DNA from 3 places in the Bacillus sp. T-10(2022) genome. Region 2 is predicted to be linked to each of the others. Evidence: riboswitches for the same ligand, from Rfam matches in the RefSeq annotation. Region 2 holds a riboswitch; each other region holds the start of a gene.
What was found. Region 2 has a riboswitch for preQ1 ahead of OSJ91_RS02305 (QueT transporter family protein). Riboswitches for the same ligand answer to the same signal wherever they lie in the genome.

Region 1 (2,267 bases), 1.8 Mb from region 2:
ATACGGCTATGAAATCACGAAGATCTTGAAGGAAATGAGCATGGGCAAATATCAAATAAGTGAAGGCACCCTCTACCCCGCCCTTAAACGGTTAGAAAAAAAAGAATTCATAAAAGGCCATTGGCAAGAGTCCGAGTCAGGCCGCAGGAAATATTATCATGTCACCGAAAATGGACAAACCGAACTTGAGCGGAAGCGAGAATGCTTTTTCTTCCTCGAAAAATTAGTTCGGAAAAGCACAGAGCAATTTTAAACAATATACAAAGCTTCCTAGCCCCATTAATGGAACGGTGCAGGAAGCTTTTTTTGATTTTTACTCGTGAGTTTGGGCTAATTACTCTTGAATTTGTCCTGCACTCATAATTTCGCACTGTTTATTCGTGAAATTCTCGCTGTTTACTCAGGATTTCGCGCTATTCTCATGATTTCGTGCCATTTACCGTGAATTTTGCACTTTTATTCGTGAAATTCATGCTGCACTCATGATTTCGCTCTGTTTACTCGTGAATTTTGCACTTTTACTCGTGAGTTTCGGCCATTTACTCGTGAGTTTTGCACTTTTACTCGTGAATTTCGGCCATATACTCGTGAATTCGTTCTGCACTCATGGCGTTGCGCTCTTTATTCGTGTATTTGCACTGCACTCATGATTTTGCGCTGTTTAATCATGCTTTAGCGCTATTCTCATGATTTAGTGCCGTTTAATCGTGAATTCCGCACGTTTTACTCGTGAGTTACTCCGTTCACGCAAAAAAAAGGACCTAATTTGGTCCTTTTTTGTCAATTCCTTTATGCTTGCGATAATTGGCGCAGGAGAGCTTCATACATTCCCCTTGAACATGCGCCCCATATTTTTCACGAAAGGCCTCGAGGCAATAGCATTTATCTTCTTCTTTTTTGGTTCCATCCATGTAGTGCATCCCTCCTGGCATTTAACTGGAGACTACACGTTTCTCCAGTTCTACGTTGATTCGTCCCAACAATACGGCACCAATGGACTGAATGATAGTTTTAACGATGATTTGGCCGATGACCGCAGCGGGTACTGCTTCCCATGGCAATATATTGGCACCCAATGGACTTAGGCCAATCACGACAAATATCACCGAATCGAAAAATCCTCCAACGATCCCGCTGTAAAACACCCTCCAACTCATCGGGAGCTTTAAACGGGTATAAATTTCCGTATCCGCTGTTTCTGCGACCACGAAGGATAATGCGGAAGCAAAAACAATCAGTAACGTATCTCCTAATAAAAATGATACACATGCAGATAAAATAAGTGCAGTGACGATGCATATATAGGTCTTCGCGCGGCCGAATTTATTCTGGACCAGATCTCGGAAGATGAAGGTTCCCCCGATGAGCAATGTTCCCATCGGGATGATGAACATGCCAAAATGTAATGGCTCAAAAGCTGCTGTAACCACATTCGCCGTGATGATGGATACTAAATACAATAAAATTCTTAACATTTCTTAATTCTCCTTATACAGAAAAAACAGCACCCTAAGAAAGAGCCCTGTTCTCCTTAGTTTTTTTGAGAGGGTAGCTAGAACCTCTTCCGCCCGGGCGGATTATCATTTTCCTTATTCATCGTAGCTTGAAAGCGATTGGAAATCAAGAAGTTTCCATACGGCCCTTTTATGTCACGGAGAATCCGGTTTTAGCAATGCACTTCAAATCTTCTTCAATGCAATGACTTTGCCGATTTCTGTCGCAAAAAACTGCTTGACCGGCTGTATATGAAAGCCGACAATCAATGATAGAGTTAGGTTACGGTCTTGATATCTTATTTGGCGAGGAGGAAAAAGAATTATGAAAAAAACTACGTTTGTCTATCCTATTTATATCGCAACCACACCAGAGAAGCTTTGGGAAGCCCTGACGAGTGGTGAAGTCACGAAGAAATACCACTTTGGATTGCAAGTACAGTCTGACTGGCAAGAAGGTTCAAGCGTCAAATATATGCTGGAAGATGGGCGGATTACTGATCATGGGAATGTACTTAAGTGTGAGCCGTTGCACCTGCTCTCGTATACATGGAACATGGCAGGAGACGAAACACCTCGCAAGCAGCCTACACGGGTCACTTTTGAATTACAGAAAATGGATGATTCGACTTTAAAGTTAACGCTTAGGCATGAGGAGCTATTGGAGACAGATTTCGTATATGATGACAATACCTTTGAAGGCTTGAATAATGGTTGGCCAGCCATTCTGAGTAACCTGAAGAGCTTGCTTGAAACTGGAAGGACCCTGCCGCC
Region 2 (2,267 bases):
TGCCATTTTTCGCCAACCTTCTTTAAGAGAAGCTCCTGAAACCAGTTTCTTGCTGCATAAAAAATGAATCCTGAGGCAACCACACTTGTAAACCAACTCCATAGATAGCCATATATGAATCCGAATATCGTGACATTGATAGTCAGGAGCAAAATTAAGGGGATGATTGTAAAAGAATTTTGTACAAACATCAATACGAATGTCACAATAAATGTAAGCAAAAGGTTTTCCTTCAATATGCTAATAACAGAATCTAGGTCACTTTTCCAAACTAATGTGAACAGCTCTGCATTAGAGTATATAAATATTGCAATTACAAGTAGACCGATTATGGTCAGGACTTTTTTCAAAGGGCCACCACCATTCTTACTAATAGTTTATCATTTTCGAGTTCATTGGTGAAAAAAAAGAGCTGCCGCATCATGCAGACAGCTCTTTTCCATTATAGTGGCTTAACGGCGCGAAGATTCCTTTTAAAGCCACTTTTCAAACTGAATTCTTTTGTTCATTCCATAAATGATTGGCGCTCCAATTAGGAGGACAACGAACTCACCGACAGCTGTAGTCATCCAGCTTAGCCAGAATGGCAAGCCAAAGGCAAGGTTCAGTTCAATTGCAATTAAAAACATTGTGAACGTGAAAAAGATAATCGTGGCGATCATCCGTCCTTTAATGCCTTTTATGAAACGAGATACATAAATGACAAGCAATAAGGCGAGCAGGGATTGCCCCACCCCAAAAATCAAATCATATGGTACCATCGGTGAAAAGAGCAGATTCGATATGAAGACTCCGCCAACGATACCGTAGATATACTTTTTATTGAATACAATCAGATGATTCAACATTTCCGGTACACGGAATTGGAACATCTCAAAAGCTATTGGTTTAAACACCAATGAGACCGCCACATACAAGGCAGCCAATAACCCGTTTATCACGAGTGTACGAACATTCATTTTACTCTCTCCCTAGTTTTTTATCGTGGGATGGTTACGAACCACGTGTAGGCGTTTACCCGATGTTTAATAGTATCTCATGTAAGCTTGTTTCGTCAATTTGTAAAGAATGGTTTTAATTTATTAGTTTCCAAGCAGGAGAAGTAGCACAATAGGATTTTGATTTATTGCAATGAAGGATGATATTATTTTAATATGTACGTCAAAGGAGTGAATATAAAATGTCGATCGAGAGTGTCAAAAGCCATTTTAAACAATGGAATCGGGAAGGCGACGTAAAGGAGTTCGAAACATCGAGTGCTACGGTGATTGAGGCAGCGGAAACCATCGGTGTTATCCCAGCGCGGATTGCTAAGACTCTTTCCTTTAAAGGGGAAGGTGAACCCGCAATTTTGGTAGTTGCCGCAGGGGACGCCAAAGTGGATAATAAGAAATTTCGTCAGACATTCGGTTTCAAGGCACGAATGCTTTCGCCTGAAGAAGTCCTTGCACAGACCGGTCATGCAATCGGAGGCGTTTGCCCGTTTGGTCTGGCAAACGATTTAGCTGTTTTTCTTGATGTATCGATGAAGCGCTTCGAGTCATTGTTCCCGGCTTGCGGCAGTGCGAACTCTGCAATAGAACTTACACTCGCTGAATTGTTTGAATATTCAGGTGCAAAGGATTGGGTGGATGTTTGTAAGGGTTGGGAAGAAAAGGAGAATGAGGAAACGGCGGTAGGCAATGCAGTTGATGGCATTTGATCAATGGGTGCCAAAAAATTAGATTAACATGATTGGGATTGAGTCCACTGCAGTGGACTTTATTTGTGGGGGCCGCATGCATTTCTATGATTAAAGCGGAAAACGGGCAGAAAGTGTTCCTGAGCGGAGGTTGAAAGATGTTAAATGGAAGCGAAAGAAAAAGCAATAGCAGCTATCTTAGTCTTAAAACTCTTTATGAAGAAAATATAACGGTTAAGAGCATTGCCCAGGAGCTTGAGTTTTGCCATAAAAATGATCTGGCTCTGGATATTCAGAAAGCATTGGAAAAAAAGAATTTTGATATATTGGCAGTCAAAGATCAAGGGGAAATCATCGGGTATATCGAAAGGGAAGAACTAGGTGAAGGAAGTATTTCTGAATATTTAAAAAGATTTTCACCAAGGGAAATGGTTTCGGATTCAACCCCTTTGATCCAGCTTCTCCATATTTTCAAGAATAAAACAAGGGTGTTCGTATTAGAGAATAATTCAATTAAAATGTTGATTACCCATGCCGACCTTCAAAAGCCTCCGATCAGGATGCTGATATTCGGATATATTACCTT
Region 3 (2,267 bases), 1.8 Mb from region 2:
TGCACTTCATTTGCTGATTGAGTCAGATCTTCAATTTGGTTGGAAACGGATTGCGAAACACTGAGCATTTTATCGATCGTATCACGAAGGTCTTTCTGCATTTGATTGGCGGATACCGTTAGTTCGCCCATTTCATCATTTGACTTTTGCTCCAGGGGCTCATGATTCAGCTCTCCTGCAGCCACCATTTTCATCCTATCCCTGATTTTAAGGAGGGGGGTGGTAATGAGGTTGGCTGTAACAACCGCAAGGACAAGGCCAATAAGGACTGCCGCAATGGATATGAAGATACTTGTCGTCTTAACCGATTTCCCGCTGGCGATGACGGTTTCACCTGAAGCGACAATCAATTCCTCGCGTTCCGAAGCAAGCTGCTTGAAACCCTCCATTACTTCATTGCTGATTGGCGCCACTTCATTTTTGAGTATCTCTTTAGCGCGTTCTTCATTTCCTTTTTCATATTGTGTAAATACCCGATCTACAATCATCGTCCTCCAATCCACGCTTTTCTCGATCAATTCCTTCGCTTTATCAGAATCGCTTAAGGCTAGGAGTTCCTCCTGGATGACCTGGCTTTCTTCAGTATATTGTAAGAACCCTTCTTTATAACTCTCGTCACCATAAAGAATATAGGCCCGGGCGTATGCGGTTCTTTGTGCTAGATTGTATAGGAGCTTTTCGTCTTGGATAAGAAGCGGAAGTTCCTTTTCGATGATATCCTGGGAATAAACCAGTGACTTGTTGCTGCTATAAATGTTGAATGCTCCTAAGATGACACATAAAGATATGATGAGTGAAAATGCCACCAATACCTTTGCTTTAATGCTTTTCAAATTATTGGACCCCTTTATCGATATTTTATTCACACTGTTTTATCGGATAAATAAAAGGATATTTAAGCAATGAAAAGTTAACCAAATTTTCCATCAGGTCTAATGTTCTCTTAATATAAACATCTTGATTTCTTATCGTTTTCAAGTTACTATTGACTTGGAAAAATATAATATTCCGCGTTAAGGCGGAAGAGGTTCTAGCTACCCTCTCAAAAAAACTAAGGAGAAACAGTGCTCTATTCTTAGGGTGCTGTTTTTTTCCGTAAAAAGGAGTTTTATAGAAATGAAGAAGAAAGAAAAGGCAGTGGTTGTGTTTAGTGGAGGTCAGGACAGTACGACGTGCCTGTTCTGGGCGATGGAGAGATTTGAGGAAGTGGAAGCGGTGACGTTCGATTATAATCAGCGGCATAGCTTGGAAATCGAATGTGCTCAAAACATTGCCAAGGAATTGGGCGTGAACCATCATATCCTTGACATGTCGCTGCTGAACCAACTGGCACCAAATGCGCTGACGAGAAGTGATATTGCGGTGACGGACGGAGAAGAAGGGGAATTGCCGTCGACGTTCGTACCAGGGAGGAATTTGCTGTTCCTTTCGTTTGCCGGAGTGCTGGCGAGTCAGATTGGCGCTAAACATATTGTCACCGGTGTCTGTGAAACGGATTTCAGCGGATATCCGGACTGCCGCGATGTATTCATTAAATCATTGAATGTGACCTTGAACTTGTCGATGGACCAGTCATTCGTGATTGATACGCCGCTAATGTGGCTTAATAAAGAGGAAACATGGGAGCTAGCGGATCAGCTAGGCGCGTTCGACTTTGTCCGCGAAAAGACCCTGACTTGCTATAACGGAATCATCTCCGACGGCTGTGGAGATTGTCCGGCATGTAATCTGCGGAAAAAAGGACTGGATGACTATGTAAGCAGACGGAAGGTGCTTTCATGATGTACGGTTTTACGATAGTGGATAAACTCCAAAAAATAGATGAAGATATTCAGCGCAGCCAATTGAAGTATACAAACAAGAGGGTTCTCGTGAGTAAGGAATTCACCTTTGATGCGGCACACCATCTGCATGATTATGAAGGGAAATGCAAGAACCTGCATGGCCACACGTATAAGGTCATTTTCGGATTAAGCGGGTATACAGATTCACGAGGGTTGATGATAGATTTTGGGGACATCAAGGATATATGGAAAAATGAAATTGAAATCCACCTGGATCACCGTTATTTGAATGAAACCCTGCCGCTCATGAATACAACAGCTGAAAATATGGTTGTCTGGATTTATGAAAAAATGGCCGAATCCCTTTCATTAAAAGAATATGAGGGTGCTAGAGTCGAATTTGTTCGACTGTACGAAACGCCGACAAGCTATGCCGAAGCCAGAAGGGAGTGGATGGAAAGTGAGTAAACTCCCTGTTATGGA

Region 1: it holds a riboswitch for preQ1, as region 2 does, so the genes downstream of both, OSJ91_RS21040 (VUT family protein) here and OSJ91_RS02305 (QueT transporter family protein) in region 2, are expected to answer to the same signal.
Region 3: it holds a riboswitch for preQ1, as region 2 does, so the genes downstream of both, queC (7-cyano-7-deazaguanine synthase QueC) here and OSJ91_RS02305 (QueT transporter family protein) in region 2, are expected to answer to the same signal.

The regions. Positions count from the first base shown of each region.
Region 1 covers NZ_CP113518.1:4,305,095-4,307,361, forward strand. Annotated here, with positions in the region: gene OSJ91_RS21030 (PadR family transcriptional regulator) at 1-253, shown strand, start outside; gene OSJ91_RS21035 (hypothetical protein) at 762-911, opposite strand; gene OSJ91_RS21040 (VUT family protein) at 933-1,475, opposite strand; PreQ1 riboswitch class I at 1,526-1,568, opposite strand; gene OSJ91_RS21045 (SRPBCC family protein) at 1,819-2,267, shown strand, end outside.
Region 2 covers NZ_CP113518.1:484,413-486,679, forward strand. Annotated here, with positions in the region: gene OSJ91_RS02300 (TVP38/TMEM64 family protein) at 1-350, opposite strand, end outside; gene OSJ91_RS02305 (QueT transporter family protein) at 474-959, opposite strand; PreQ1 riboswitch class I at 966-1,010, opposite strand; gene OSJ91_RS02310 (YbaK/EbsC family protein) at 1,181-1,702, shown strand; gene OSJ91_RS02315 (hypothetical protein) at 1,840-2,267, shown strand, end outside.
Region 3 covers NZ_CP113518.1:4,311,301-4,313,567, reverse strand. Annotated here, with positions in the region: partial or broken gene OSJ91_RS21090 (HAMP domain-containing protein) at 93-389, opposite strand; PreQ1 riboswitch class I at 1,019-1,061, shown strand; gene queC (7-cyano-7-deazaguanine synthase QueC) at 1,117-1,782, shown strand; gene queD (6-carboxytetrahydropterin synthase QueD) at 1,782-2,252, shown strand; gene queE (7-carboxy-7-deazaguanine synthase QueE) at 2,245-2,267, shown strand, end outside.